One region of the Cohnella algarum genome, then DNA from elsewhere that is predicted to be linked to it. Evidence: predicted binding sites of a transcription regulator. Region 1 holds the regulator's gene; the other holds the start of a gene.
The links. Region 1 encodes NrdR, which represses ribonucleotide reductase genes. Its sites were predicted from a motif close to AACACNATATATNGTGTT; they were not measured.

Region 1 (15,851 bases):
TTTTACAAGGGGTTGCTCGAACAACTCGGCTGCGAATCGAAGTTCTACCGCGGCGATGCCAAGCGCCAGCTGCACCGCGAGATTGAGCTTATGCGCGGTATTCATCGATTGCAGCCGGTTGTCGTCGTCGACGAGGCCCATCTGCTGGATCGCGAAATGCTGGAGGAAGTGCGTTTCCTGCTCAATTTCAAGATGGATGCACAGAGCCCTATGGCGCTCATCCTGGTCGGTCAAAGCGAGCTGTGGGATCGCCTGAATATGCAAGCGTATGCGGCGATCCGCCAGCGGATCGACCTGCAGTGCAAGCTGCCGCACTATGATCGTGCCCAGACCGGCGATTACATTAGGCGTCACATGACGTTCGCTGGCGCGGAGCATGACATCTTTACCGACAGCGCGATCGACGACATCTACCGATTCTCGAGCGGCGCCGCAAGGCTGATCAACAAAGTATGTACACATGCACTCATCTACGGCTCACAGAACAAACATCGGATCATTGACGATCATATGGTCAAGCGTGTCATCCAGGGAGAATTATCGTGATTCTCCCTTTTCCTTAAACATCAGGGGACAGATTGACCATCACCAGCAGGACAACTTACACCGTCAACTGGCGGGCATTATGCGTTGGCAGTAACAATTTCGGTCAAATCTGGAGCTAATATCAAAGCGCTTTCCACTAAGCTCGGACACAGCTCGATTCGAGTCACGTTAGATATGTACTCACATGTCATACCAGGAATGCAAAGGGAAGGATTAGCAAAATTCAGGGACGAAATTAATAAAACAAGATCATGAACAATTATCGCATAAATAAGGAATAAGCAAAAAAGCCATTTCAGTAGAAGTGGCTTTTCTTACGTTATGGAATATCGAATCCTTCTATAGGCTCCGTCGGCTTAAAATATCCCTTTATACAATTGGGGTTTATGACGCAAATTTGAATATGATTCTTCTCCTTAAAGCCCGCACCTGGGTAGAGATCTCTGCCTTCAAAGAATACACCTCTTACCGAATCGTACGGCTTTTGTCCAGTCTCCTTGTTGTACTCATGTACAGCTTGGATCACAGCACAATCCAGATAGCGTCTTAGCAGGTCTTTACTCTCATTACCGAAGCCGTACTTATTTTGAGGCATAGGCGTATTCAAATTATTCAGTTTAATTTTGAGTATTTCGTAGCCTCTTCTTAAAACATCCAATGAGCTTTGCTCCAACAAATTCAAGCAATGACCCAAATCAATAATGGCACCGAGAGAGGCAGGCTCTATGATTGGCTTCCTAGATCGATTAGGATAATCCCTTAGCATTTGAGCATAGTCAATAGCACGCTGAGGGTTGTTTTCCCAGAAGTAAATTCCAGGACCAAGCCAGTCATAATCGTTGTCGCTGGAACGCATTTTATCCTCATGAAGCAGTATTCTTTCAGCGACAGCTTTATCGCAGCCATGAAAGCCAAGTACAAAATTCGGTAAATTCGAATACATCATTTTTCTTGATATTGCGGCGTAAGCTTACCGTCCTTATCCACAATACCTGCCTTCTGCAAGAACTCTAGGGACTTCCCACGTGGCTCCACACTAATTTTTTTAATGTATTCATCCATACCATCGATGTATTTTTTCATTTCGGCTGTTGTCATGCAATCCACCTCACAAGCTGATCATTTCTTATGTATCCAGTATAACACAAACGAAATAATCCTCCTATGGGTTCCATGTTTAGACTACCCAGTTACTAAAAAACCATGCTTGCTTACACTGCTCCCACATCGTTATTTCTCGTTATTTTATGTACTCAGACATTTAATTTTACCGCATGTTACCGGATTGTTACCGCGATATCGAAGATTTGTATTTTTATACAATCATCCAAATATTTTATACAACGGTCAAACTCCTTAAGAAGACAAAATAAAAACCCTCATATGAGGGTGTAAATTCGGTAGTGGTGGAGACAAGGGGGATCGAACCCCTGACCTCTTGCATGCCATGCAAGCACTCTCCCAGCTGAGCTATGCCCCCACATTATACAATCCTTATTCAGTTGACTTCTGCTCTGCCAGTGCAACGCTCTCCCAACTGAGCTAATGCCCCGTATTCTGTTGTGACCCCAACTCTGCCAGCGATGCGCTCTCCCAGCTGAGCTATGGCCCCGTGCGACACGTCGTTCCGTGACGACAAAAATGAGTTTATCACAGGAAATGCGGCGTGTCAACGCTTTTAGATGCCATGTTTTGAAATCAGACTATTCAGTTCTTTCAGGAACATGTTGATGTCCTTAAACTGCCGATATACCGAAGCGAAACGGACGTAGGCGACTTCATCGACCGAGTACAGCTGCTCCATCAAAAGCTCGCCGATGACGCGGCTTTCAACTTCCGTTTGGGCCGTCGTCCGAAGCTCGCGCTCCACGTTCGAGACGATCACTTCCAGCTGATCGACCGATACGGGCCGTTTTTCGCAGGAGCGCAGCAGCCCGCGCAGCACTTTGTCGCGGCTGAACTCTTCGCGGCTGCCGTCTTTTTTGACGACGACGAGCGGCGTTTCTTCCACCATCTCGAACGTCGTGAATCTGCGGCTGCATTGCTCGCACTCGCGGCGGCGGCGGATCGATTTATTGTCGTTGGCCGGACGCGAATCGAGCACTTTCGTGCCGCTGTAATCGCAATACGGGCATTTCATAAGCAAAATTGTCTCCTTTCATGCCAATATCTTTTCCAACGCTTACCTTACATGAACCCAAAACGAATGCACATAATACGATTACCAACCGCGAGGAGGTGAACAACAATGGGTGAAGGATCCCGCAGCAATCAACTGCTTGTCCCTCAAGCGAACCAAGCGCTGGACCAACTGAAATTCGAGGTTGCGCAAGAGCTTGGCATTGCCATCCCGCAGGACGGCTACTACGGGAACATGGTGACCCGCGATACGGGTTCGATCGGTGGTAACATCACGAAACGCCTGGTGACGATCGCGGAACAACAACTTGCCGGCCAATTCAAGTAATCGTTTCATCAACGCCATTTCGAACTAATGGGAAGTCTTGAAGCCTCGCGCGCTCAAGGCTTCCTCTTTATAATTCATCATATAATTGCTGATACTTATTATAATAATAAAATATGCGCTGAACGTAATGCCTCGTTTCCCCATACGGAATATCGTTAATGCTCTGCTGGCTGCCGTCCCAAACGCCTTCGTTCAGCCATTGCCTGACCTTGCCCGGACCCGCGTTGTACGCCGCAAGCGACGCCGCGAGGTTTCCGTCGAACTGCCGCAGCATTTCCCGGATATACCAGCCGCCGACCTGCATGCCGGCTTCCGGATTCCGGCCGATTTCCTGTACGGTCAACGCGCCGAATTCCGCTTCCTTTTCCAAAATCCAGTTCGCGGTGTCCGGCATGACCTGCATAATGCCAAGCGCCCCTTTGGGGGAAACCGCTTCGGCCCTGTAATTCGATTCGACCCGGATGATCGCGGCGACGAGCAGCGGATCCAGCTGGAAGCGCGAAGCGGTGGAACGAATTTCATCCTTATAGTAGATCGGATACATCGTTCTGCCGAGCCAGTCCGTTTGGACGATTGCGATAACGGCGACAACGAGAACGAGCGGGATCAACAACCGCCTTCTCCGCTTTCTGACGGCGGCGCTCATGCGAAGCCTTTGCCTCCGCAAAAGGAATGCACCTGGCGAATCGTGTCTTCCATGCTGCCGCTGTTGTCGATCACGATGTCGGCCATCCGTTTTTTCTCCTCGATATCCATTTGGGCGGCCAATCTCCGCTTCGCTTCGGCTTCGGGCAGCCCGTCCCGCTTCATCAGCCGCTGAAGCTGGACGTCCCGGGGAACGTACACGACCATGACTCGTTCAAAAAGAAACTGCAGCCCGGATTCGTACAATAGAGGAACATCGACGACGACCAGCCGGTCCGGCGCTTCCCGTTCGAGCTTGTCCATTCGCTCGCGCATCAAGGCCCGTATCGCGGGGTGCGTGATCGCTTCGAGCGCTTTGCGCTCCTTCTCGTTCGAAAACACGATTTCGCCCAGCTTTTTTCGATTCAACGTCCCGTCTTCCCGGATCACGTCTTGTCCGAACCGCTCCGCAATTTGCGCCAGCGAAGGCTGCCCGGGCTCGACAATTTCCCGGGCAATGCGATCGGCGTCGACCAGCGCCGCACCGCTTTCGACAAGCAAGCGGGCAACCGTGCTTTTCCCGGTGGCGATTCCACCGGTTAAACCGACATTCATGCGGCACCTCATTTCCGTTTAGAACAATTTAACGATTCCCATCACGATTAAAATAATACCCGGCAGCACGCTAAGCTTGCGTATCCATCGCCAACCGGCCGCCGCGAAACCGAAACGCATCCCGAGCCATAGAAAAAGTCCGCTCGAGCAAGCGATCAGGATAGCCGTCGCGACCGGCGGAAATCCTACGAGGGCGGCTCCGATTCCCGCGCCGAACGCGTCCAGCGACAAAGCGGCTCCGAGCAGAAAGGCTTCCCCCGCCGTTATAATGCCCGATCGGTCGACATCCGCCGCCGACGGCGTTCGCAAAATTTGAATGATAATGCCCAGCCTTCGAATTTCCAGCGTGACCAAAGTCGACTTTGCCGGCGGCGGTACCGTCCTGTCCGCCTCTTTCGGCGCATCCGCATCGTCCCGATCCCGGTTGCGAGAAAATTGGACAAGCGCCCAAACGCCGATTCCGATCAAAATAACCGCCCCGACCGCCGAAGCCCCGTGCGGCGACAAAACGCCGGCCAGCGCGACCCCCGCCATCATCGAAAGAAGAAGGATAACGCCGGAACAAACGGAAATGATCAGAATCGACGGCAGCGGAATCCGTATTTTCCTTAATCCGTAGGTCATCCCGACGCCGAATCCGTCCAAGCTGACCGCGAACGACAAGAGCAGCAGCGAAGCTCCGTGTACGAGCATGGCGTACCTCCTGCATACGGAAATCGTCGTTTCCCGGGCGATCTGCCCTTGAAGCTGACTCTTCACCCATCGTATGCAGCTTGCCGGGCGGATGCCCCGATCCGTCAGACGGAGGGGGCTGACCCTGCCGTTCCGTCCAGTCGCCTCTTGACCGCGTTCGTTCCCGGCTTTCCGACTGCAGCGGTTCTTTCTTTTGCGCGGGCGGCCGAACGCTCGCTCCGGGGCAGCCTTTGGCAGCGCTCGCAAATATGCGTCCCTCTGCCTCCGAGCGTGAACTTTACGATCGCATGCCCGCAATGCTCGCACGGTTCGCCTGTACGGCCGTATGCTTTGAGCCGATGCTGAAACATCCCCATCTCGCCCTGTCCGTTTACGTACGACTTGATCGAAGAACCCCGGCCTCGACGGCCGAGGTCAGCGTGGCGACGATCGCCGCATGCAGCTTCTCCCGTTCTCCCCGGCTCAAGCTGTCGGCCTCGCGTTCCGGGTGAATGCCGGCCGCGAACAACGCTTCGTCCACATAAATGTTGCCCAACCCGACGACGATTTCCTGGTTGAGCAGCAGCGGTTTGATCTTCGTCGACCGACGGCCGATCGCACCGGCAAACGCCTCCGGCGTGAATGCTTCGTCCAACGGCTCGAGCCCCAGCTTGAGCAGCGGCTTCGACTTCAAATCTTCCCCGGGAGTAAATAAATGCATCGTCCCGAATTGCCTGACATCCTTATATCTTAACGAAGTCCCGTCCGTAAAATGAAAAATGACGTGCGTATGACGTTCGACCGGTTCATTCTCGTCATAAAGGCCGTACCGGCCCTCCATTCGCAAATGGGACACGAGGACGAGCCCGTCCGTCAGCAGACGCAAAAATTTTCCCCGCCGTTCCACGCTTTGAAACGTGCGTCCTTCCAGCATGGCGGAAAAGACGTCCGGATCGTCCGGCCGCTGAATGATGCGCGGCAGGGTCACCGACACGCTGCGGATCGTTTTGCCGGGGATCAGTTTGTTCAAGGTGCGGCGCACCGTTTCCACTTCCGGCAATTCCGGCATAAAGCGCTCCCTCCAACTTGCCTAGCTTATCCTTTCCATTATAAACGAAGAAAAAGGCCTGAGCCACCCCGCCCCGGGCCTTTTTCGCTTATTTGGCTTCGTACCAATTTACGCCAACGCTGACGTCCGCTTTGAGCGGCACATCGAGCGGGAATGCGTCCGCCATGACGGACGGAACGAGCTTCCGCATCAGCTCCAGTTCGTCCGGCGGCACCTCGAACACCAATTCGTCGTGCACCTGGAGCAGCATGCGGCTTTTCAGCCCGCGCTCGCGAATCGCCTTGTCCATGTTCAGCATGGCCAGCTTGATGATGTCCGCCGCCGTTCCTTGAATCGGCGTATTCATCGCCGTCCGTTCCGCGAACGAGCGAAGATTGAAATTCGAAGCGTTAATGTCGGGCAAATAGCGGCGCCGCTCGAGCAGCGTCGTGACGTAGCCGTCCTTTTTCGCCTGCGCGACGATGGCGTCCATCCAGCTGCGAACGCCTTTGAACACGTGAAAATATTGCTCGATAAACGCGGCCGCCTCTTTCCGCGTGATGTTCAGGTTTTGCGAGAGGCCGTAATCGCTGATTCCGTACACGATGCCGAAGTTGACCGCTTTCGCCTGGCGGCGCATGTTGCCGTCGACTCTGTCGGCGGACACCCCGAACACGTCCATCGCGGTTTTCGTATGGATGTCCATTTCCCGGACGAACGCTTCCTTCAGCCGCTCGTCCCCCGAAATATGCGCCAATACCCGCAGCTCGATCTGCGAATAGTCCGCGGCCAAAATCGACCAGCCTTCCTCCGAAGGCAGGAACGCCTTGCGGATTTGACGGCCTTCCTCAAGCCGGATCGGAATGTTCTGCAGGTTCGGAAACTGGCTGCTGAGCCGGCCGGTCGCCGCGATTGTCTGTCGGTAATAGGTGTGGATTTTGCCGTCTTCCCGAATTTCCTTCAGCAAGCCTTCGATGTAGGTCGACTGCAGCTTCGTCAGCGTCCGGTAGTGAAGAATGAGACGGACGATTTCATGGTACGGTTCCAGCTTTTCCAGCACTTCCGCGTCGGTGGAGTAGCCGGTTTTCGTCTTTTTGACGACGGGCAGGCCAAGCTTGTCGAACAGCACCTCGCCCAGCTGCTTCGTCGATCCGATGTTGAACTCGAAGCCGGCGATCCGATGAATTTCCTTCATCGTCTGATCGATGCCCCGCTGGAACTCCTCTCCAAGCTGCCGGAGCGCTTCCTCCCTGGCCACGATTCCCGTCTTTTCCATCCCGGCCAGAATAACCGAGAGCGGCTGCTCCAGCTCGTAGTACAGCCTGCGCATGCCCGCCTTGTCGAGCTCCTCCGCCAAAGGACCGGCCAAACGCGCCACGGCGTCGGCTTTGGCGGCCAGATGCCCGGCCAGCGCTTCCGTCTCGGGAACGCGAAATTTGGCGCCCTTCCCGTACACGGCCTCGTCGGAAGCGATCGCGGCGAGCCCGTGCCGCTGCAGCAAGCCGGCCAACGACGGATCCGCCTCGGTCGGATCGAGCAAATAGCCGGCCAGCTGCACGTCGAACGTTTGCCCGCGCAGCTCGATGCCGCTTCGCGCGAGCACCAGCTCGGCGCGGTGCAGATCGTAGCCGCGCTTCACCGCCTTCCCGTCCGCCAGCCAGCGCCTTAACGCGGAAGCCTGCTCCTCGCGCAGCCGCTCGTAAAGCACGACGAACCGCTTCTCTCCCGCGGCGACGGCAAGCCCGATGCCTTCCCCCTGATGCGGGTTTTCGCCGTACGATTCGACGATCAGCGCTTCCGCCGCGGGAAGCGCCGCGTTCAGCGCCTCCCATGCTTCCTCGCTGTCGACATGCACGACTTCATAGCGGACCTCCCCGCCGCCGTCCGTCTCCGGGCCCCCGCCGTCCGACTCCGGCAAGTTCAGGCGCTCGATCAGCGACTTGAATTCCAGCTTGCGAAACGCCGCGGCCAATTCCCCCGCGTCGTAGCCGCTCCAGCTCAGCTCGTCCCACGTGCGCTCAAGCGGAACCTCCCGGAAAATCGTCGCCAGCTCCTTGCTCATGCGCGCATCTTCCTTGTGATTGCGGACGTTCTCGCCCAGCTTGCCTTTAATGCCGTCCGCATGCTCTAGCACCTGCTCCACCGTTTCGTACTCGGCCAGCAGCTTGAGCGCGGTTTTTTCTCCGACGCCCGGGATGCCGGGGATGTTGTCGGAGGCGTCGCCCATAAGCCCCTTTAAATCGATGATTTGCGGAGGCGTCAGGCCGTACTTCTCCCGAATTTCCTCCGGCGTAAACCGTTCCGTCTCGCTGACGCCTTTGCGGGTAAGCAGCACCGTCACCTTGTCCGACGCCAGCTGCAGCATGTCCTTGTCGCCCGACACCACGATGGCCGTCTGCTTCTGCTCCTCTGCCATCCGGGTCAAGGTGCCGATAATGTCGTCGGCCTCGTAGCCCGGAAGCTCGAATTGCGGAATCGAGAACGCCTTGAGCAGCTCCTTCAGCAAAGGAAACTGCTCCGACAGCTCCGGCGGCGTCTTCTGGCGGCCGCCCTTGTATTCCGCGTAGCCCTCGTGCCGGAACGTTTCCTTGCCCGCGTCGAACGCGACCAGCATATGCGTCGGCTTCTCTTCCTCGATTACTTTAAGCAGCATCGTCGTAAACCCGAATACCGCGTTCGTATGTAAACCGCTGCTGTTCGTCAGCGGCGGCATCGCGTAAAACGCCCGATTCACGATGCTGTTCCCGTCGATCAGCAGCACCTTTTGCCTGTCGTTGCCCATCCGAGGTCACCCCGCTCGTTTACTTCATACAGAGTCATCATACCATATCGGACGAACGCAGGCGATGCGAACGAAAGCGGACGGGTTCAAAGCGCGAGTCCCGGAGGACAAAAGGGGCTGCCATAATCCCCGGGTCTGCCGAGCAAATAGCCTTGCCCGTAATCGACGCCGATTTCGCGGACGAGCCGAAGCTCCTCTTCGCGCTCGATCCCTTCCGCCACGGTGCGGATGTTCATCCGTTTGGCAAAGCCGACGAACGTCAGCAGCATCTGCTTTTTCATTTCGTCGCCGTCCGCGTGGCGGACGAGGGATTTGTCCACTTTGATGTAATCCGGGCTCAGCTCCACGATCGCCTGAAGCGACGAATAGCCCGCTCCCGCGTCGTCGATCGCGATTTGATAGCCTTGGCTGCGATAGTGGTTTAAAATTTTTTTGGCCGCGCCGAAATCGTCGATCGAGCTTCTTTCGGTCAATTCCAGCACGACCTGGTTCGGATTCATCCCGCGCTCCCGAAGCCAGCGAACGGTTTGGCCGGAAACGAATTGCGGATCGTTCATGATGCCGTTCGTGACGTTGATAAAAATTTTCTGGGTCTCGCTCAGCGCCGGGCTGCCGTGAATCGCTTTTTCCCTGGCTAGACGGTCGAGCGCGAACGCATAGCCTTCTTTCTCCGCGAAGCCGAACAGCGCCAGCGGACCGTCGAAGCGGCAAGGCTGCGGGCACCGGGTAAGCGCCTCGTAGCCGAATATTTCGCCGGATCCCAGGCTCTTGATCGGCTGGTAGACGCTGCGGATGCTGCGTTCCCTGAGCAGGCGCTCCATTTCCGAATGCAGCTCCGAGCCGGAAGCGGAAGGATCCGTTTTGCCCATGTTCCGAATCGCTTCGAGCGCGCTTTTGTACAAGGTTTGCTTAAGCGGCATGCCGGCGGAAACCTCGAGCAGCGACACCCCATATCCCCGAGCCGAAAAACCCGGCGCGGTCCCGGCTGCCGAAATTCCCGTTTCATCCGCCACCGCCTGCCGGATTTGCCTGGCGATGTCCTCCAACGCGGCTTCCGCCCGAAACGGCATCGCATGGGGGAGCTCCGCGTACACCCACAAATGCCCGCCGAGCTCGTCCCCCAACCAGACGTCCCTCATCGGGAAGGCTCGGCCGAGCCAATCGTCCCACTCCTGCCGAAATGTCCATTCGCCGTTGCCCGCATCGTTCAAATCCACGCAGATCATTCCGAGGGTGCCTTGAAGATCGCAGCTTGATTCCTGTCTTTCCGCTATCCGCCGTTTTACGCGTTCCAAGCCGCTGCTGTCCGAGCCTGCATGAATCATTCCGAATCCACTCCAACCATGATTGATGGCTTTGCCTCGCTGCCCGAATCCGATGAAATGCTTTCCCACGCGAGCGAGTTTCCGGTTTGCCGTTTAGCCCGCTTCTTTAATTTAGCCGCATGCTCGGCCAATTGCTCGGGCGTCCATCCGCCCGCCCGATCGCAGAGGAGAAGCGCGAGCGACAGCGAAAGGCCCGAAGCTTCCGTCGCGTTTCCGTTCCGGTCCGTCACCGGCCCCGCTTCTTCGCAATAGGCGCCGATCCCCCGCTCGAAAAGCTCCATAAAGAGGTTGGATACTTCGACCGGATCTCCGCAGGGCAAAATGGCGATAAAATCGTCTCCGCCGATATGGCCGACGAAGCTTTCGTCCGGACAGCAGGACCTTACCGCTTCGAGCAGCATTTCTCCCGTAAACCGGATGACTTCGTCGCCCAGTTGAAAGCCGAACCGGTCGTTAAACCATTTGAAATGATCGATATCGGCGTATAAAACGGAAAACGGACTGTCGCCGCCGAGCCGACGCGTCATTTCCTGCCGGATCGGAACGTTGCCGGGAAGTCCCGTCAGCGGATTGGCGTACTGCGCGTTGGCCATATGCGCCTGGGTCACCCATTCCAGAACGGCGCGGGCGGATGCGATTCCGTACACGCGGCCTTGGCGCGTGACGATGATCGCGTCATACAGCTTGTCCTGCTCGCGCGCCATCGCCAGCTGGGCGACTTGCTCCAGCGGCGTCGCTTCCTCCAGCACCAGCGGCTGCTTGTCCATGATTTTGCCGACGGAACGGTTCCAGTAGAGCGCCAGCCCGAACTTGCCCGACAACAGCTGCTGGAGCTTCTCCTTCATGAGCAGTCCGACGGGACGTCCCTCGTCGGCGATCACGAAGCCGTGCGTATCCCGATGCCGTTCGAAATACGTGGCAATCTCCGACACCGGAGTTTGGCTGTCGAACACTTCCGCCGGCATCGCAAGCTCCGACAAGGAGCCGCTTGCCGTGCGAAAACGCCGCTCCGCCTCGCGGCGAATGATCTCCCGGACGGACGGCCGAAGCGAGGGGCCTGCCTCTCTTCCCGTCCGATCCAGTCTCCCTGGCCGTAGCCGATGCCGCAAGCCGACAGAAGCGCAAGCTGCGATTGCCGGTCGATGCCTTGCGCGATCAGCACGACCTGCTCCTTGCGCGCAAGTCCCGTCAGCGCTTGAAGCAGGGTCTCGTCCACCGTCCGCTCGATGCTTTTCGTCAAGGAGCCGGGTATCGTTCGCCGGGGAGAGCGGATAGGCTCCGCTCCCGCTGCGCTATCGCCCCGTTCGCCGTCAAGCTTATCGGACCGCCGGGGCTCGGAATCGGTCCGCGACGAAGCGAGAAAAGCGTAATCGGGATGCAGCGACAGCAAACGGATCAGCGATGCGCGGTCGACCGAAATATCGGACAGCGCGATTCGATAACCCTGTTTGCGGTAATGCCGGAGCGCGGCCAGGACGGCCGATTCCTCCTTGCCTTCCGAACCGATCAGCTTCAGGACGATCTGTTCCGGCAGCGATCCGGCGACGGCGGGAACCGCCGCCGATTCCGGCGCCGAGGAAGGCTTCGGCGTCGATTCCTTGCGCAATTCGTCGCCGATCAAAGAAGCCGGCACCGGCAAAAACAGTTTTTTCTCCATTTTTTGCTCGGACCATCCGGCGACAGCCCGCTCTTGAAATAAGCGATAACATTTCGGAAGGCAGCCTAACGCTTCCGCTTCGGCGAACAGCTTTTCCGCCGTCAGGCGTTCGCGGCCGTCTTTTCGGCAGGGAACGGCCTCATATCCGTAAACCGAACCGTCCAGCAGCGAGGCGACCGGCAAATACTGCACCTCGATGCGCAAGAAGGCGCCATCTTCGCCATTGGGTTCCGAAGCAAACTTTTTCACGCAGGTTCACCCCGCTCTTTTGGCTTCTTTCGACGGCAGGAGCGCCATCGCATCCGCAGCCTCATCGTACCAGTCCGATGTATCGACAATTTTCGCAATTGGTTAACGCTATGTAAAAATAGGTCCATCGACCCGCAACTATCGTAACAGATCCAGGCCAACGCGAAAAAACCCGGGCAAGCCGCCCGGGCTGAAAAAAAGAAATTGGCGCAAGCCTTCGCGATTGCCGTTCCCTTGCTGGCCTTCGTGATTTCCGCTGCGATTATTGGTTCAAATCGGGACGCTTGCCGACGACGAGGAAAACGACGCTTTCGCCGATGTTCGTCGCATGGTCCGCGATCCGCTCGATGTAGCGCCCGACGAAGCTCAAATACATCGCCTGCCCGACCGTCTTCGGATTTTCCGCCATGAGCGTGAACATTTCGCGTAAAATTTGCGAATAGAGCGCGTCGACCTGATCGTCGTCCTTGGCCATTTTGTAGGCCAGATCGACGTTTTCGTCGATGTAGGATTGGATCGATTCGGTAATCATCGTCCGCACGATGCTCGCCATTTGCGGCAAATCGAGCAGCGGCTTCATCAGGGTTTGGCCTTCCATCCGAAGGACGACCTTCGCGATATCGACCGACAGGTCGCCCATGCGCTCAAGGTCGGACGATATTTTCAGCGCGACCAAAATCCTTCGCAAATCTTTGGCTACCGGCTGCTGAGTGGCGATCAGCTTGGCGCCCAAATCCGATATCCGCTCCTCGATTTGGTTGATTTGCGGATCGTCCTTGACGATTTTGCGCGCAGCTTCCACGTCCAGCTTTTCCAGCGCGCTCATCGCCTCTTCCAACGCTTTTTCCACCCGGTCTCCCATTTCGACCAACAATCTTTCCAGTTGCTCCAGTCCGATATCAAAGTCTTTGCGAATGACCATCGTCCCTTTGTCCTCCTAACCGAATCTGCCCGAAATATAATCTTCCGTCCGTTGATCGACGGGATTGGAAAACAGAGACTCCGTCTCGGAAGCCTCGACCACGTTGCCGTTCAGGAAAAAGACGGTGCGATCCGAAATCCGGGCGGCTTGATGCATGTTGTGGGTCACCATGACGATCGTGTAGTTGCGGCACAGCTCGCGGGTCAGTTCCTCGATTTTGTTCGTCGAAATCGGATCGAGCGCGGACGTCGATTCGTCCATCAACAAAATATCCGGCTCGACCGCCAGCGCCCGCGCGATGCACAGCCGCTGCTGCTGGCCGCCGGAAAGGCTCCAGGCCGACTTTTTGAGCACGTCGCGGACTTCCTCCCAGAGCGAAGCCGCGCGCAGGCTTTTTTCCACGATTTCGTCGAGTTCCGCCTTGTTCCGCTTGCCGTGCAGCCTCGGCCCGTAAGCCACGTTGTCGTAAATCGATTTCGGAAAAGGATTCGGCTGCTGAAACACCATGCCGACCCGCTTTCTCAGCGATTCGACGTCCATATCCGAACCGTAAATGTCCTGGCCTTGAATTTCGACCTTGCCCTCGATCCGGACGCCTTCGATCGAATCGTTCATCCGGTTCAGCGTGCGGAGCAGCGTCGACTTGCCGCAGCCGGACGGGCCGATGAACGCCGTAACCTGCTTCTCGGGAATCGACAGGGCGATATCCTTCAAGGCGTGGAACGATCCGTAGTACAGTTGAAGCTTATCGATTTCGATCATGTTTCCTTGCCTCCTTGTCGTCAGCCGAAGCGTCCCGAGATATAGTCGTCCGTCGATTTTTTCGAAGGGTTCGTAAACATCTTCTGCGTATCGTCGTATTCGACCAGGTCGCCCAGCAGAAAAAATCCCGTTTTATCGGAAATGCGCGCGGCCTGATGCATGTTGTGCGTCACGATGATGATTGTATATTCCTTTTTCAGCTCGGCGATCAGCTCTTCGATTTTGGACGTCGAGATCGGGTCGAGCGCCGAAGCCGGTTCGTCCATCAGCAAAATGCTGGGCCTTACCGCAAGGGAGCGGGCGATGCAAAGCCGCTGCTGCTGGCCGCCGGACAGCGACAGCGCCGATTGGCGCAGCCGGTCCTTGACTTCGTCCCAGAGCGCGGTTTTCCGCAGCGTCGATTCGACGATTTCGTCCAGCTCCGACTTTTTGCGCACGCCGTGATATCTAGGCCCGAAGGCGATATTTTCATAGATCGATTTGTGAAAAGGGTTCGGACGCTGCCACACCATGCCGATCTTCTGGCGAAGCTGCACGACGTCCGTTTTCGGATCGCAAATGTTGTCGTTTCCGATCCAGATGTCGCCCTCGATGCGGGCGCCGGGAATGAGGTCGTTCATCCGGTTGAGCGACCGGAGAAACGTCGACTTGCCGCAGCCGGACGGACCGATGAGCGCGACGACTTCCCGCTCCGGGAAATCCATGTCGATGCGTTTGACCGCATGCTTTTCCCCGTAATAGACCGACAGGTTTTTCGTAACCAACGCATTCCTGCTCATGGCGCTCCTCCTACTTGCTAGCGGTCAGCTTGCGGTACAGAAAACGTCCGAACCAGCGAGCTCCGAGATTGAACAGCAGCACCGTGATGACGAGCACGGCGGACGCTCCGGCCGCGATTTCCGACGCGTCCGGCGCAAGGCCTTCGCTGTTGATTTTCCAGATATGAACCGCGAGCGTTTCCGCCGGCCGCATCGGATTGAGCGGCGACGTCGGGCTGAACGGGTTCCAGTCCGTAAAGTCCAGGCGAGGCGAGCTCATCCCTGCCGTAAACAGGAGCGCCGCCGCTTCGCCGAACACCCGGCCCGCCGTCAAAATCGTGCCGGTCACGATCGCGGGAAGAGCAACCGGAAGCATGATCGACGTGATCGTCTTCCAGCGGGAAATGCCGAGCGCAAGGCCCGCTTCCTTCTGCTCCTTCGGCACGCTGCGCAGCGACTGCTCGGTAATCCGCACCATCATCGGCAAATTGAACACCGTCAGCGCGAGGGCGCCGGACAGCAGCGAGAAGCCGAGGTTGAACGTATTGACGATGACGAGAAGGCCGAACAAGCCGATGACGATCGACGGGAAGGACGACAACACTTCCACGACCAGCCGGATGAACGAAGTAAACCGGTTCTCCTTCGCGTATTCGCTCATATAAATGCCCGCGCCGAGACCGAGCGGGATCGTAATGATCATCGTCAGCACCAGCAGAAACAGCGAGTTGAACAGCTGCGGGCCGATGCCGCCGCCCGCCTTGATCGTTTGCGGCGGGGAAGTGAGAAAGTCGAAGCTGATATGTCCGAGTCCGCGGATCAGCAGGAAGGCAAGCAGTCCCGCCAGCACCGCCAGAATGAGCGCGGCGATGACGACGATTACGCCCGTCGCGATCCGGTCAACCGTTTTGGCTCTCATCGCACCGCTCTCCTTTCCAGCAGACGAACGATAAAGACGAAGACGAAGGTCATAATGAGCAGGAACAAGGCAAGGCTCCACAACGCGTTGTTATGAGGGGAACCGAGCGTCGTATTGCCCATCGACAGCGTAATGATGCTGGTCAGCGTCGAGGCCGACTCGAACAGCGAGCCCGGAATGTGCGGCGCGTTCCCGATGACCATCTGAACGGCGAGCGCTTCCCCGAACGCGCGCGCGATGCCGAGCACGATGCCGGTAAGCAGCGAAGGCAGCATCGTCGGCAGCACGATGCGGGATATCGTTTGCCAGCGCGTCGCCCCGAGCGCGTAGGAGCCTTCCTTCAACCCGGACGGCAGACTGCGCAGCGCGTCGGTGGAAATCGTCGTGACCGTCGGCAATATCATGATCGACAGCACGATTCCCCCCGCCAAAATGCCGATGCCCTGGCCGGGGAACGTGTCGCGCAAAAACGGCACGATGACCGAAAGGCCGACGAAGCCGTAGA
Region 2 (15,851 bases), 3.7 Mb from region 1:
GAAAAAGCCGCTGTAGAACAGGTAGCTTTCGAGCAGCACCGACGCGCCCATCGCCAGGAACAAGTCCTTCTGCGTATGGATGTTCTGATAGTACTGGGCGATCGTTTCCGCCTTCGTTTGCAAATGCTTGTTGTTCTCGACCCAGCGGAACACTTCGTCGATCTCTTCGTTCGTCGCAAGCGTCGTAAAAATGCTGCTGTACGACTTGGCGTGGATTTGCTCCATCATCCCCATGAACGACAGGACCGCCTTGCGCTGAAGCCCTTCGACGTGGTCGTTGATGCCCGGCATGCCGACGCCGCCTTGCAGCGTGTCGAGCAGCGTCAAACCGCCCAACACTTTGATGTATGTATCCTGTTCCGCCTCGCTCAGCTTGATCCACGTCATCTTGTCGTCGGACAGCGGAATTTCGTCGTCCGTCCAAAATTGCATGATGTTTTGCTTCCAGAACGTAATCGTATAATCGTCGTCGGGACGATTCCAGTTAACGGCTTTCATGAAAACTCTCCTCTCGCTGCCCCCTTCGGGGATAGAAAAGCCCGCTTCGCGGGCTTAACGGTTCTGACGCCGCCGGGACGCATGTTCAGAAGCTTGTCCCGCCCTGCTGAAGAGGAAGGGAAGCCCCGGCCGGCGGCGGCGCGGATAGGAATCGAATGCGGAATCGCGCGGATTTTACACGGCGCAGCTGACGCACTCTTCGACGCTCAGACGGTTCGTCCGCGTATAGTAGAGCGACTTCAGCCCTTTGCGCGCGGCGTAAATGTAGTAGCGGGCCAACTGCCGCGTCGTCACGTCGCTGTTGACGTGGAGCACGGTCGAGATGCCTTGGTCGACGTGCTCGGCGATTTCCGCGATCAGGTCGATGATTTTGAACTGGTTCATCTGATAGGCCGATTTATAATAGAAGAAATTCGACGCGTTCATGTAAGGCATCGGATAATACGTCGTCGAGTTGGCGTACGTGCGCGTTTCGATCGGCTCGACGATCGGCATGACGCTCGACGTCGCGTTCTGAATGTACGAAATGCTTTGCGTCGGCGCGATCGCCAAGCGATACGCGTGATACAGGCCGTGCTTCATGACGTTACCCTTCAAAACCGCCCAGTCGGCCGGCGCCGGAATGTCGATGCCGGCGAACAGCTGCCGCACCCTTTCCGTGCGCGGGCGGTAGTCCGTTTCCAAATACTTGTCGAAGTAGGTGCCTTTCGCATATTCGGACTTCTCGAAGCCGGCGAACGTGATGCCGGTCTTTTCGGCGATTTCGCAGCTCTTCTCGATCGAATGGAAGTTCATCATCATGAAGAACGTACGGGCGAAATCCCTCGCTTCTTCGCTTTCGTAGGCGATCAGGTTTTTCGCCAGGTAGCCGTGCAGGTTCATGGCGCCGAGTCCGACCGAGTGAAGCTCGGCGTTCGCTTTCGCCACGCCCGGCGCGTTCATGACCGTCGTCATGTCGCTGACGGCCGTAAGCCCCGCGATCCCCTCGTGCACCGATTCCTTGATTTTGCCGCTTTCCATCACGTTCACGATGTTAAGCGAAGCGAGGTTGCAGCTGATGTCCCGGCGGATAATGTCCTCTTCGCCGTAATCGGTAATTTCCGACGTCTCCTGCAGTTGGAAAATTTCCGTGCACAGGTTGGACATTTTGATCGAGCCGATATCTTTAAGCGCATGCGCTTTGTTGGCGTTCGTCTTGTTCATGATGTACGGGTAGCCCGATTCGAGCTGGATGGACGCGATCTTCGTCAGCATGTCGCGGGCGCTGAGCGGCGATTTTTTGATGACGCGGTCGTCCGCCAGCAGCTTGTCGTACATCTCGTCGAGGTCCATGTCGTCCAGATGCTGGCCGTATGCGCGATACACCGAATACGGAGCGAACACGTGCAGCGGCTTGTTTTGCTCCGCCAGCTCATACAGCTTGTTCGGCACGATCAGGCCGATCGACAGCGTCTGCAGGCGCGTTTTCTCGTCGGCGTTGATTTTTTTGGAATCGAGGAATTCCATGACGTCCCAGCCGAAAATGTTATAGTACGCGGCGCCGGAGCCTTTGCGCTGTCCCATCTGGTCGGCGTAGGAGAAGGCGTCCTCCATCAGCTTCAGCACGGGCATGATCCCTTTGGCGGCGCCTTCCACGCCCTTGATCGCTTCGCCGCGGCCGCGCAGCTTCGACAGGTTGACCGCAACGCCGCCGCCGATCTTCGACAGCTGCATGCAGGTAGCCAGCACGTAATTGATCGAATTGAGCGCATCGTCCATTTCCAGCAGGAAGCAGGACACCATTTCGCCGCGGCGGCTCTTGCCCGCGTTCAGGAACGTCGGGGTTGCCGGCTGCAGCCGCTGCTCCATCATCGAAGCGGCCAGCGTGCGGGCGGTCGCGAAATCGCCTCTGCCGAGGTGAAGCGCCACGATGGCGACGCGATCCGGGTAATGCTCCAGGTACGTCTTCTTGTCGTTGCTTCTTACCGCGTAGTCGGAATAAAACTTGGAGGCGGCCATATATGAAGGAAATTGAAAATGATAGCTGTGCGTCAGTTCGTATACTTGCAGGACGTCGTTTTCGGAGTAGTGTTGAAAAACGTCTTCGTAGTAGTCGTTCTCGATCATGTAGCTTACTTTGGCCAAATGGCCGTCAAAGCGAAGGGATTTCGTTTCGACTTCGGCCATGAACGCCTTGATGGCCTCCTGGTCCTTGTCCAGTTGGAAAAATCCGTCGGCGCCTCGTTGCATCAATAGGTTGTTCAGCTCAATATGCTTCAATATCATTCACTCCCCGCACAAAATGCTCGACGTCTCGCGTCGTGCCCGAAAGCTCGAACTTGGTGATGACCGGAACTCCGTACAGCGACGAAATCGTATCCGCGCTCTTCGCAAATCCGTCGCCCCAATTGCGGTTGCCGCTGGCGGAAACGCCTTTGAGCTGACGATGGTTGCGATTCAGAAACTTCATGACCCGCTCGGGAGCTTGTCCGAATCCCGTCGTATAGGTCACGAGCACAAACGGTTCTTCCACGCTCATGTTCTCGTCGATCTGGACGGAAGGCATATTGAGCTTGGCGATAAACCGGCGGACGTTCCCCGTCTTGGAATCGTAGGCAATCAACATCTAGTTCGAGCTCCTTTCATTTTCCGAAAATGAACGGCGCATCCGGTTGTTCCTTGCCGGACACGCCGCTCAACATATTGCGGGGCGCGAACCCCCCGTTTCCCGCTGCGCCGCGGGACCAAGACTCTATTTCCGCGTTCCTATTCCTGCAATGCCGATGAGAGACTATGTATTTCATTTAACCCATATCTAGATCGCTTAATCAAATTTAAATCAATATATTGTGTTTGTCAATAATCCGTCCCGAAAATAGTCATGTCGTCCTTCATCAAAAACGGTACTTTGGACGCTTTTCCAAGGCGCGGCGCGGCTTAGCCGCGCATGCGCCGGCGAAACTCTTTCGGCGAATGAGAGTTATAGCGGCGGAACAATTTATAAAATTGGGCCATGTTCCAGATTCCGACCTCGAAACCGATCTCCAAAATGCTGAGGTCGCTCGTCGCCAGCAGCCTTTCCGCTTTTTTGATCCGGTTGTAATTGACGTAATCGACGAACGGAACGCCCACGGCCTTTTTGAACGATTTGATAAAATGGTGGTAGCTCATGCCCATCAGGGCGCGGACGTCGTCCACCGTTATTTTTTCCCCGAGGTGGCCGTCCACGTAGTCGAGAACGGGACGAAAGCGCTCGAGCTCCAGATCGTTGGCGCGCTGAAGCAGCCCGCGGCTGTCGCGGCGGAGCAGCAGGAGCAGCAGCCGTTTCAGCGACGATCCGATCGCGAGCTCGTAGCCGATTTCCTTGCGCGCCGTTTCCGAAAAAATATCCGAGACAAGCTTGAACGCTTCTTCCTTCGCCTCCGGCTGCTCGTCGAAAATATAATTCATCTTTTCCAGGGCGGCGAACCGCTCGGAGAACCCGTTCAAGTAAGGAAGCATGCTCGGATCGAAATGGCGTTCCAGCTCCACCTGCAGCACCGTATAGCGCAGCGGAACGTCCGACCCGTTGCAGGTGCGGTGAAGCCCGGAAGAGCCGATCACCATCATATCGCCCGCCTCGAGCGTACGCGAGGCGGCGGGCGTCTGCACGCGCAGGCTGCCTTCCGAGATGGCCAAAAACTCGACTTCCTTGTGGTAATGCCAGGGCCACGTCTCCGGGACCGGGCGAATTCCGTCGGCGTCGCGAATTTCCCATACTTTTAAAAACAGCAGCGGATTTTGATAGACCACTTTTTCGTTGACGGCCTGTACGTCCGTATCGGGCCAAGGCTGGCGGTTCGACATGCGGACCCTACCTTTCGGCTGAAAAGTACATTTGCAAGTATACCACTTTTGAATAAAAAAGCGTTGAAATTCGGCATATCGAAAAAGCGGCGGGTTGCCTATACTGGGAAATAAGCGTTTACACGAACAACCGACGAGGAGAGAAGCGATATGACCGCCAAGCTTAAAGTAACCGTCTGGAACGAATTCAGACACGAGCAGCACAACGAAAAGGTGCGGAGCGTTTACCCCGGCGGCATTCACGCCGCGATCGGCGAAGGCCTCGCCGGGACGGCCGACGTCGCCTACGCCACGCTGGACCAGGACGAGGAGCACGGCTTGTCGGAAAGCCGCCTGGCCGAAACCGACGTTCTGATCTGGTGGGGCCATATGGCCCACGGCGACGTCAAGGACGAAATCGTGGAGCGCGTCAAGCGCCGCGTCCTGCAGGGAATGGGTCTGATCGTGCTGCACTCCGGGCATTTTTCGAAAATTTTCAAGACGCTCATGGGAACGTCGTGCGATTTGAAATGGCGCGAAGCGGACGAGAAGGAGCGGTTGTGGGTCGTATCGCCGGGCCATCCGATCGCGGAAGGAATCGGCGAATACATCGAGCTGCCGCAGGAGGAAATGTACGGCGAGCATTTCGACATTCCGCAGCCGGACGAGCTCGTATTCGTCAGCTGGTTCGAGGGCGGCGAAGTGTTCCGCAGCGGGTGCACGTTCCATCGCGGCCAGGGAAAAATTTTCTACTTCCGCCCCGGTCACGAAACGTACCCGACCTACTACAACGAGCAGGTTCGGACGGTCATCCGCAACGCCGTCAAGTGGGCCGCTCCGACGCGAAGGGACTATCCGACGTACGGCAACCACAAGCCGCTCGAAGCGATCGGGAACAAGGCGTAACGCCGCAAAAGGCAAGCCCGCAAGGCCGCGAAAGCGCGGCTTTGCGGGCTTGCTCTCTTTTTTGCGGATTGCCGCTGTGAGTTCGGCCTCGCTGCATCCGTTTCTCGTCCGGCTCCTTCTTCCCGCGTGCGCCCGGTTCCGCCGACGTTGCCGGCGGCGATTCGACCGCGAGGCTTCAAACGCCGGACCGTTTGGACTATAATTATCTTAGCACTAAACAAATCGCAGGAAAAGGTGGTTGCTATGCCCCTCCGGAAACTGGAACTAACGAAAAGCGTTATGGGGACTACGTCGACCTTCCACCCCGCGCTTATTTATGACGACAATGCGGCGGCTCTGGCGGATACGGGCCTGCCGGGCACCTTCGGCCAACTGCGGGAGCAAGTCGAGCTCGCCGGCGTGCCGCTGGACCGCTTGAGCCAAGTTATTTTGACGCATCAGGATATCGATCATATCGGCGGTTTGCCCGAGCTTGCGCACGGGCGGGAAAAGCCCCTCGAAGTAAGGGCGCACGCGGCGGATAAACCTTATATCGACGGGACGAAACCGCTGATCAAGCTGAACGCCCAGCGTCTCGCCGCCCTGACGCAAGGGCTGACGGACGGGGAGCTCGCCAGGTTCGAGCGGATGTTTTCCCCGGCGACCGCCCCCAACGTCAATCGGACGCTGGCGGACGGAGACACCCTGGACGTGGACGGAGGCGTTGTCGTCATTCATACGCCCGGCCATACGCCGGGGCATGTTTCCCTGTATCATCGCCGCACGAAGACGCTGATCGCCGGGGATGCGATGGTCGTGAGCGAAGGGCGGCTGATGGGACCGGCCCCGGCGATGACGCCGGACATGGACTCGGCGCTCCGGTCGCTGGGCAAGCTTGCGGCGTTCGACATCGAGCGCGTCCTGTGCTATCACGGCGGTTGGTTCGAAGGCAACGCGAACGACCGGATCGCGGAGCTTGCTTCCGGATCGTGAGGCGTCCCGGATCCAGGCCGTCGCCGTCCGCTTCTGCCGCCGTGGGTCCCGGGCCCGCCCTCCGGCTCGGCATCGCCCTCCTCGTCGCCTTCGCCGGAGGGCTGATCTGCTCGCTGGTCCGCCTGCCGGTTCCGTGGCTGCTCGGGCCAATGCTCGCGCTGCTTGCGGCCTCCAAGTTCATACGAATCCCGCTTCGCTGGTCCGGCTCGCTGCGAAACGCGGGCATGATCATCGTCGGCTATTCGATCGGCATGTCGTTTACGTATCCGCTGCTCGCCGAAATGGCGCGCCAACTGCCGGCCATGCTGCTCATGACCGTGCTGACCCTGCTTGTGTCCGTTCTTTTTGCCGTCGTTCTGTCCCGCATGGGCGGGCTTACGTTTCCGACCGCGCTGACCGGATGCATCCCCGGGGGCCTGTCGCAAATGATCGTGCTCGCGGAGGAAATGGACAACGCGGACTTGACCGCCGTGTCGCTGCTGCAGGTCACCCGGCTCATGATGATCGTCATTTGCGTGCCCCTGCTGGCGTTCAGTCCGCTGTTTCATTTCGGCGCGGGCAGCGCGGGCCCGGGCGCGCTTGAAGAGGCCGCAGCCGACGTCGCGAGCTGGAGCGGATTGTTTCCGAACCTCTTCGTTTTCGCCGTCGTCGCGGTCATTTCCGCCTGGGGCGGGCAGAAAATCAAGCTGCCCACCGCCATGATGCTCGGTCCCGTCATCGGCGTGGCGGCGCTGCATCTTTCCGGCTTCGAAGCTCCGGCTTTGCCGTCTGTCTTGCTGAACGCCGCCCAGTTCATGATCGGGGCTACGTGGGCTTGCTTCTGAGGCCGGACAGCCTGTCTCGCAAATCGCTGCGGACGCTCGCCCTCGCCGTCGCGACCGGCGCCATGCTGATCGCCATAGCCGGAGGTTTGGCCTGGCTGCTCGGCAAGCTCCATCCGCTCAGCCCGCAAACGAGCTTCCTGAGCCTTGTGCCCGGCGGACTCGATCAAATGAGCCTGATCGCGCACGAGATCGGGGCGGACATGACGATCGTGGCCGGTTACCAGCTGTTCCGCGTGCTGTTTATCTTTTTCGCCGTTGCTCCGCTGCTCGGGTGGTACTTGCGCCGGCTGCAGCGCAAGGAGCGCTTGAGGCCGGACCGGGCCGGGCCGGCGAAGGCGTGATCGGGCAAGCAAGGCGCGTCGGCCTCGCCGCGTGCGGCCGAGAGGCAACGTGGCGACCCTGCAAGGGGCGCGTTGAGAAGTAAGCTTCGTCGAACCCGCAGGGTCGAGGCTGACTCCTCGCGCCGTTATTCGGGTGCGAAGCCCGGAATCGGAGGCGCGAAGAGCGAATAACGGCCCGCACCGGCCGTTATTTCGCAAAATGTGGGCACGCCACCGATTTAACGGCCTCCTCGCGCCGTTATTGCGTGGAAACCGGTGTCCGGGGGGCATAGAGCGAAGCTCGGGGAGCGCCGGAAGCGGCTGCCAACCTGCGGCGCATCTTTCCAGGAAAGCGCTGCGCGCAAAGCAAAGCAAAGAAGGCCCGCAAGCCGCAGCCCCTCGGGACTCGCGCGAGCCTTCTTCTTTTTTTATACCTTGAAATGCCCGGTCATATCCCGAAGCGTTCCGGACACCCCGTTCAGTCCGTCCGACGAAGCGGCGAACTCGCGCAGGGAGGCATTCTGCTCCTCCACCATCGCCGACATCTGCTCCGCGAACGCCGACGTTTCCTCGGTCACCCGGCTGATTTCCTCCGCCGAACGGACGACGTGCCGGCTGCCCGCCGCGATTTGCTCGATCGCCGACGCCGCTTCGATCACCCGCTCCGCCAGCGAGCCCACGCTTTCCACGACCGATTTGACGCTGCCGCCCGCTTCCTTGAGCGACGACGTGCCGTTGTATACGGCCTGCGCGCTGCCCGCCATCAACTCCACGATTTGCCCCACGCCCTCGTTCAGCTCGTCGAGCGTCGCGGTGATTTGCCGCGCGGATTCCGCCGTCTCGTCGGAAAGCTTGCGAATTTCCGCCGACACGACCGTGAAGCCGCGCCCGTGCGCTCCCGCTCGCGCCGCCTCGATCGCCGCGTTGAGCGCGAGCAGGTTCGTTTGCTTCGACACTTCGGAAATGTAGACCGCGATGTCCTGGATCCGGCCGGCCCGCCGGGACAGATCGCCGACGCTGCCCTGGATCGTGCCGAAAATCGTTTCGATCCGCTCGATCTCCTGCTGGGAACGGTCGAGGCTGACGCTGCCGCTGTCGGCGTCCTCGCGCGTCGCGCGGGCAAGCTCCGACACGTCCTGCGTGCGGGCGGCGACCTGCTCCAGCCCTTTCATCGTCTCCGCCATAATGGCGGAGATTTCCTGCGTCCGGGCCACCTGGCTCTCCGCGCCCTCCGCCACGCGCCGCACCGCCTCGTTCACCTGGCCGTTGATGTCGAGCGCGCCGGCGGTTCCCGTCCGGATCGTCTCCGAAACGTCGGCCAGCTTGCCCGCTTGCTCGCGGATTTCCCGCATCATCGTTTGCAGGGAGGCCAGCAAGCCGTTCGTTTCCCGGCCCAGCTCCATCGTCTCGTCCGTCGCGCGGACCTGGATCCGCTTCGTCAGATCGCCGCCGGACCGGGCGATGTCGGCCACCGCCGCCGTCACCCGGCGGATGTTGACCGAGACGCTGCGGGAAACGATCCACGAAAAGGCGATCGTGAGCACCGTCAGCGCGCCGGCGAACGCGAACAGCAGCGTTTGCAGCTCGGACGTTTGCTTATGAAGCGAACCGACCCGCTGCTCCATCGCGTACTTGTCCGCCTGGCGCAGCCGGGACAGCTGCTCGCGCATGCCGTCCATCTGCTTTTGTCCGGCCGACTCCAAGGCGAACGCCCGGATATCCTCCAGACTTCGCGTGCCCGCCGGCACCTCCAGTTCCCGTTCCGCGATCGCGATCCACTGCTCGATGGACGCCGTCACGCTGTTCATCCGGCTAAGCTGGGCGTCTTCGCCCGCGAGCAGTCCCGCCAGCTGCTGCCCGTTCGCTTCCCATCTTGCGATCGCGGCCCGGACCGCCTCCTTGCTGCTCTCCTCGCCCGCGATCGCGTAGTCGCTCAAGCCCGCTTCCATGTCGGAGGCGTTTTTGTCGATTTGATAGCTCAGCTCCTGGATTTTCAGGTCGCGTTGGATCAACGTATCGATTTCCGTCTGCAGGCTTTCGATCGTCCGGGACACGACGAGGAGCGCCGAAGCGATAAACACCAGCAGCACGAGGTAACCGATCGTAATTTTGTAGCCGATTTTGAAGCGGAATTTTTTCATCCGTTTGCCTTCCTTTCCGGTCACGGTGCCGGATTAGCGGTTTTCCTTCACGTACCGGTTCCGCAGCGTGCCGATATGCTCGACGTACGCTTCGGTCACGTCCCCGTCCTTCAGCCAGACGGGCGGCTCGAACCCCATGCCGACTCCGGGCGGCGTGCCGGTGCTGATCACGTCCCCGGGCGAAAGCGTAATCGTCCGCGACAGGAACGAGACGAGATACGGAATATCGAAAATCAGAAAACCGGTGTCGGAATCCTGCATCGTCTTGCCGTTGAGCGCAAGCGACAGCCGCAGCTTGTGCGGATCGGGAATTTCGTCGCGCGTGGCGATGCAGGGCCCCATCGGCGCGAACGTGTCGATCGCCTTGCCCCGCGTCCATTGGCCTTCGGTCAGTTGCAGATCGCGGGCGCTGACGTCGTTGATGACGGTATAGCCGAAAACGTAGTCCATCGCGTCCTCCGCGGCAACGTTTTTGGCCGTGCGTCCGATGACGACGGCGAGCTCGACCTCGTAATCGCACTGCTCCACTTCGGCGGGAATGACGACGTCGTCCTCCGGCCCGACGATCGAGTTGGCGTATTTCGGGAAAAGGACCGGCACTTTCGGCACCGCCATGTTCGATTCGGCCGCGTGATCGCGGTAATTCAGCCCGATGAAAATCATTTTGTCGGGATTGTGAAGCGGCGCCTTTAGCCTCACCTCGTCAAGCGGCAGCGTTTCCTCCCGCTCGGCGAGCGCTTCAAGATGCAGCGCGTAATCCGGCGATTCCGCGCAGCGGGCGATCAAATGCTTCATGCTCGTACCTTCCGCGATCGGACGAACCCGGCCGTCGTCGGTAAAAGCTCCGAGCCATACGTTCTCTTCCGCGTCTCCGCGTTTGACGAATTGCACCCATTTCATCCGTTTTTCCTCCGTTTCATCCCCATGCGACCGGTTCGCCGGTCGCGGCCGACCGCACGATGGCTTTCGCCACCTCGATGCCGTGCGCCGCGTCCTCGAACGAGACGATGTCCGGCGTCCGGCCGAGCAGCGCGCATTGGCACAAGTAGTCCAGCTGCTCCTTCAGCGCCCCGAACACCCGGCCGCCCTGATTTTGATGCACCGACAAATCCGTCGTCGTTCTCCCCGCCGCTCCGAGCAGATGAACGCCCGCCGCATCCGTATCGAAGCGGGCGATGCCCTTGTCCCCGATCACTTCGGTATAATCGTGGATCGGGACGCCGGCGGCGTCGGGCGTCAGCCAATTGCTGTGCAGCACGGCCACGATGCCGTTTTCGAACGTCAGCTGCGCCCACAGCACCTCGGGCGCCTCCGCCCCGGACAAAAAACGTCCGGACGCGTATACCCGCTTGACCCGGCTGTCCGCGTACCAGATCGCCTGGTCGAGGTCGTGCACCGTCAGCTCGTACACGGTGTGCGTGCGCTTATAGGTGGAAAAGAGCGAGCTCCGGCGGGATCGCTTCATATATAAGGAAGCGACTTCTCCCAATTCTCCCGTGCGAATCATATGGCGAACCTGCGCGTACTTCGGCTCGAAGCGCAGCAGGTGGCCGGGCGCAAGCCACGTCCCGGCTTTCGCGGCCGCCTCGAGCATCGTTTGCGCCTCGTCCGGGTCGGTCGTCACCGGCTTTTCGACGAGAACGTGCTTTCCGGCTTCCAGCGCCAGCAGCGTCGGCCGCAAATGGTTGCGCTCGAACGTGACGACGCTGACGAGCTTGATCTCCTCATGCCGAAGCAGTTCCTCCGGAAGCTCGTACGCCTGCGGGACGCCGTGCCGTTCGACGGCCTCGCGCCGCCGCCGCGGATCGGCGTCGCATACGGCAACCACTTCGACGAAAGGCAGCGCCCGATAAGCCTCCAAATGGCAAGCGCCCCAATCTCCGAAACCGATGATGCCGACTTTGAGTTTTTCCATGTCCGACTCAGCCCCCGTTCACCGACAGAAAAATTTTGCCGTTTCGGACTTTGCCGGACGTCAAATCCCGGAACGCTTCGTCCCCTTGCGAAAGAGGACGCACCTCGGTCCAGCCCTCCTCGGTCACGCGACCTTGCGCGAGCAGGTCGACCGCGTCGCGGAAGTCCTGGGCCGTGTAGCAGAACGAACCGAGCACTTCGATTTCGCTGCGGATCAAATGATTGATTTTCAAATTCGTCTCGTCGATGCCGAGGCCGATGTTCATGACGGTTCCCGCGGGGTTGACCAGGCCGAGCGCCGCCGCCCGCGTCGGCTGGAAGCCGGCCGCGTCGATGACGACGTCGATCCCCTTCTCTCCCGCTAGCTTCGCGACGGATGCGGCCAGGTCGGACGACGCCGGATTGACGATTTCGTCCGCCGCGACGCCAAGCGCGATCGCAAGCCGCTCGTCCTGCGTGTCCGCGACGATGATGCGATCCGCGCCGAGCTGCCTCGCGACTTTGGCGCACAGCAGCCCGATGCCGCCCGCGCCGAAGACGAGCACGTTCGGAGCGAAGTGCCGCTGCATGGCGCGGCGGGTCGCCCGCAGCGAGCAGGCGAGCGGCTCGGCCAGCGCGGCCCGATAAGCGCCAAGCTCCTCCGGCACGGGCACGACGCCCGAAGCGGGCACCACGACCCGTTCGCCGAAGGCGCCCGGCCGGTGAATGCCGACGATGCTGCGGGACGCGCACAGCTGCGTGTGCCCTTTGCGGCAGGACGCGCAGACGCCGCACGAGGAGAGCGGGTTTACGACGACTTTCTGTCCCGCCGCGAGCCCCGTCACCCGGGCGCCGAACGATACGACGCGCCCGCAAAACTCGTGCCCCATGACGAGCGGCGGCACGCGCAGGCTGTTGTGGCCGAGGTAGCCTTCCAGCTCGGAGCCGCAGATGCCGACCGCCTCTACCTGGATCAACACTTCGTCTTCCTTGGGCGCCGTTTCCGGCAGTTCCGCATATTCCATCTTTTCCGGTTCGGTCCATACTAAAGCTTTCATCGCGTGCGCCTCCTCCTTGTTTTACAGACAGTCCGGAAGTTGGCCGATCAGCGTTTCCACGTCGGCCGAATCGTTGAAGGCGTGCACGGAAATGCGCACCCTGCCGTCTCCGCCCATGACGTAAATGCCCCGCTGCCTGAGCCTGGCGGCGACCGCTTCGGCCTCGTCGTGGCGGAAGGTGATATTGCCCGCGCGCCGCCCGGCGTCCGGGGGCGTCGTCACGTCCAGCTTGAGCGAAACGAGAAACGGAATGAGCACGTCGCCGAGCGCGGCGACGTGTCGCTCGACGTTGCCGATTCCGACGTCGAGCAGCAGCCGGGTCGAGCGCTCCAGCGCGTAAACCGTCGGATACGCCGGGTAGCCCAGCTCGAAGCGCCGCGCGTCCGGCTGGAAGGCGAACGTTTCGAACCGGTCGGAGCCGTCCGGATTGTCGGCCACGCTGCGCCAGCCGACGTAGGCCGGCATCATATGGGCCGTCCGCTTCGGGTTGACGGCCAGAATGCCGCCTCCGTGCACCGACAACAGCCATTTGTAGGAGCTGGCGACGACGAAATCCGCCATCGACGCGTCGACGGGAACGACGCCGAGCGACTGCGTCGCGTCGAGCAGCAGCAGGGCGTCGGTCTTCGCGATGCGCTCGTACAGCTTCCGGTAATCGAACCGAAAGCCGTTCAAGTAGCTGACGTGGCTCGTCATGACCAGCTTCGTGCGGCCGTCGACCCGGCTTAAAATATCGGCCTCGTCGACTTCCCAGTCGCGGTGCTGCACGACTCTGACCTCCACGCCGTCGCGTTTAAGCGCAAGCCAGGGGAGCACGCCGGACGGAAACTCGAGCACGTGAAGCACGACATTGTCCCCGGCGCGAGCGCCAGCGCCCGCGAAATCATGGAGATCGCCTCCGAGGAACTGGACATGAGCGCAATGTGCTCCGGCCGGCTGCCGAGCAGCTCGGCCAGATTCCGCTTGCAGCTCCGTTCCGTCTCCGCGTTGCGGTCCCGTCCGCCGGGCCCGAGACTGCGGACGGTCATATACTCCGTCACCGCCTTGAGCACTTCGCGGTGGGTCGGCGTTTCCGCTCCGCTGTAAAACCAGGAACAGCGCTCCAGGCCGATAAAATCGTTTTTGTCGATCAATGCTTTCATCGGGGTTTGTCCCTCCGTTATAGGTTGGGCGGCACATCCAGCCGCTCGAAGCACAGGTGCGCCCGCTCGATATGCGCAAACGCCCGGGAGAGCAGAAACGGCCCGTGGCCGGGGAACAGCCGGTCGGCGCGAAGCCCGTGAAGCTTCGCCACCGTAGCGGCGTATTCGTCGATGATGCAATCCCATACGTTCTGAATGACGACTTTGCCGCCGGCGAATACGGTGTCGCCCGCAAACAGGCTGCGCCGCTCCCCTTCGTCCCACAGCAGGCAGATGTGGCCTCTGGAATGGCCCGGACTGTCGAGGACGCGAAGCGCAAGATCGCCGACGGCCACGAGGTCGCCCTCCCGGACTTTGCGCGAGATCCGGCAAGCGGGAAAGGCAAAATCCGGCGGATAGACGCCTCCCCGCTGCGCATGCCGGAGGCTCGTCTTGTCCATGTCGCCGCTCTCCAGCCATGCGGCCGCATCCGCGGCGGCAACGACCTCCATCCCGTACGTCCGTTCGAAATAAGCCGCCCCGGCGGCGTGGTCCGCATGCGCATGGGTCAAAATCAGCGTTTTAATCCGGTCCATGCCGAAGCCGGCGGCGGCGATGTTGGCCTCGATCCGTTCCGGATCGACGCCTCCGCCGGCGTCGATGAGGGCGCATTGCTCCCCGCCGTCCAGCAAATAGACGTTGCAGTCGGTCGGGTCGCTCAGCTCCATGCCGAACTTTCCGCTCCCGACCAAATAAACCCGATCGGCGATTTTCACCGTCGCTCCCCCTTGCCGTCGCGTTCATTCCGGTATATAGGCTACGCATTCGATCTCCACCCGCATGCCGGGCGGAAACTTGCCGATCTCGACCGTGCTGCGGGCCGGCGGGTCCTGCTTGAAAAAGCTTGCGTATACCCGATCGTACTCCGCGAACGCGTCCAAGTCGTCCAGGAAAGCCGTCACTTTCAGCACGTGATCGAGGGAAGAGCCCGCTTCCCGCAAAATTTCCGCCATATATTCAAGCACCAGTTTCGTTTGGGCGGCCATATCGCCGGGGTGCTTGACGGTTTTGGACCCGAGCTCGAACGGACACGTTCCCGCCACGTACACCGTGTTGCCGAATTTGACCGCTTGCGAATAGCTGCCCGCCGGCTGCGGGGCTTTGTCGGTGCGGATGATTTCCTTGTTCATCGAAAAGCTCCTTTTTCATCAAAAAATTTCGGAAACGGCCTCCCGTTTCCCGCTCTTGGGCTTTAGCGGAACGTTCGCGCCAGCTCCATGTAAAACTCGGTCGCCCGCTCGACGTCGGACACGGCGACCCATTCCTCGCGGGAGTGGGCCTGGGCGATCGAGCCCGGTCCGTAGACGATGCTGGGGATGCCTTTGATTCCCTGCAGCTTGCTTGCATTGCTGCCGTACGTTTCTCCGAATACGCCGCTATTCAGGCCGAGCGCCGAAGCCGCGTCCCGCGCGCGCCGCACGAGCGGGTTGCCCGGCGGCGTATGGAGCGCCCAATCGAGCAGCAGCGGCTCGATCGCGCATTTGATTCCTTGCGCCGCGCACCATCCTTGCAGCTCCTCCTCGATATCCGCCAGCACCCGATGCGGATTTTCGCCGGGGACGATCCGGCGGTCCACCTCGATGACGCAGCTTTCGGGCACGATGTTGATTTGCTTTCCGCCGCGGATCGTCCCGATGGACAAGGTTGCCGGACCGCACAGGGCGTCGCTGAGGCGCCCGAGCTCCGGCGTCATTTTTTCCTGCAAATATTGAACGATTTTCGCCATCGACACGATGGCGTTTTCCCCCTCGTGAGGAACGGAGCTGTGCGCCGATTTGCCGAACGTCCGCACGGCGAAACGAACGCAGCCCTTGTGCGAGGCGACGATTTTCAGCTCGGTCGGCTCGCCGACGACCGCGGCCGATATCGGCATGTCCAGCTCCAGAAATTTAAGCAGTCCGGTAAACGCATGCTCCTCGTCGACGGACGCGCATAAGACGAGGTCGCACCTCAGCAGCTCGGGATAGCGCGCGCACTGCTCCATCGCGTACATCATCGCCGCAAGCGAACCCTTCGTATCGCAGGCTCCCCTGCCGAACAGCCGCCCGTCGCGGATGGCCGGCACGAGCGGCCGCTCCATGCTGCCGAGCGAAACGGTGTCCATATGGGCCTCGTACAACAGCACGGAATCGGGGTGTCCCGTCCTCAGCTCGACGATCAGGTTGTCCCTTCCTTCGGCGACCGGCTGCCTTCGCACCGGCAGGCCGATCCGCCGAAAAAAACGCTCGATATAACGGGAAAGCTCCATTTCGCC

Region 2: a site for NrdR is predicted at 3,314-3,331, ahead of nrdI (class Ib ribonucleoside-diphosphate reductase assembly flavoprotein NrdI). Genes of this name have one in related genera too.

Annotation. Positions count from the first base shown of each region.
Region 1 is NZ_JAFHKM010000002.1:3,902,896-3,918,746, reverse strand. It holds gene JW799_RS17530 (ExeA family protein) at 1-546, shown strand, start outside; gene JW799_RS17525 (hypothetical protein) at 866-1,492, opposite strand; gene JW799_RS17520 (hypothetical protein) at 1,489-1,644, opposite strand; tRNA gene JW799_RS17515 (tRNA-Ala) at 1,951-2,026, opposite strand; gene nrdR (transcriptional regulator NrdR) at 2,225-2,686, opposite strand; gene JW799_RS17505 (alpha/beta-type small acid-soluble spore protein) at 2,795-3,013, shown strand; gene JW799_RS17500 (lytic transglycosylase domain-containing protein) at 3,081-3,659, opposite strand; gene coaE (dephospho-CoA kinase) at 3,656-4,252, opposite strand; gene ytaF (sporulation membrane protein YtaF) at 4,271-4,945, opposite strand; partial or broken gene mutM (DNA-formamidopyrimidine glycosylase) at 5,050-5,993, opposite strand; gene polA (DNA polymerase I) at 6,082-8,754, opposite strand; gene JW799_RS17475 (EAL domain-containing protein) at 8,841-9,971, opposite strand; gene JW799_RS17470 (GGDEF domain-containing protein) at 10,076-11,044, opposite strand; gene JW799_RS17465 (EAL domain-containing protein) at 10,957-11,985, opposite strand; gene phoU (phosphate signaling complex protein PhoU) at 12,248-12,907, opposite strand; gene pstB (phosphate ABC transporter ATP-binding protein PstB) at 12,923-13,669, opposite strand; gene pstB (phosphate ABC transporter ATP-binding protein PstB) at 13,690-14,448, opposite strand; gene pstA (phosphate ABC transporter permease PstA) at 14,459-15,346, opposite strand; gene pstC (phosphate ABC transporter permease subunit PstC) at 15,343-15,851, opposite strand, start outside.
Region 2 is NZ_JAFHKM010000002.1:215,941-231,791, forward strand. It holds gene nrdF (class 1b ribonucleoside-diphosphate reductase subunit beta) at 1-498, opposite strand, end outside; gene nrdE (class 1b ribonucleoside-diphosphate reductase subunit alpha) at 673-2,757, opposite strand; gene nrdI (class Ib ribonucleoside-diphosphate reductase assembly flavoprotein NrdI) at 2,744-3,103, opposite strand; gene JW799_RS01010 (helix-turn-helix domain-containing protein) at 3,415-4,323, opposite strand; gene JW799_RS01015 (ThuA domain-containing protein) at 4,474-5,208, shown strand; gene JW799_RS01020 (MBL fold metallo-hydrolase) at 5,488-6,180, shown strand; partial or broken gene JW799_RS01025 (AbrB family transcriptional regulator) at 6,222-7,345, shown strand; gene JW799_RS01030 (methyl-accepting chemotaxis protein) at 7,753-9,465, opposite strand; gene JW799_RS01035 (fumarylacetoacetate hydrolase family protein) at 9,499-10,365, opposite strand; gene JW799_RS01040 (Gfo/Idh/MocA family protein) at 10,382-11,380, opposite strand; gene JW799_RS01045 (zinc-dependent alcohol dehydrogenase) at 11,388-12,416, opposite strand; gene JW799_RS01050 (aminotransferase class V-fold PLP-dependent enzyme) at 12,438-13,253, opposite strand; gene JW799_RS29480 (hypothetical protein) at 13,142-13,558, opposite strand; gene JW799_RS01055 (MBL fold metallo-hydrolase) at 13,576-14,313, opposite strand; gene JW799_RS01060 (RidA family protein) at 14,338-14,727, opposite strand; gene JW799_RS01065 (M20 family metallopeptidase) at 14,790-15,851, opposite strand, start outside.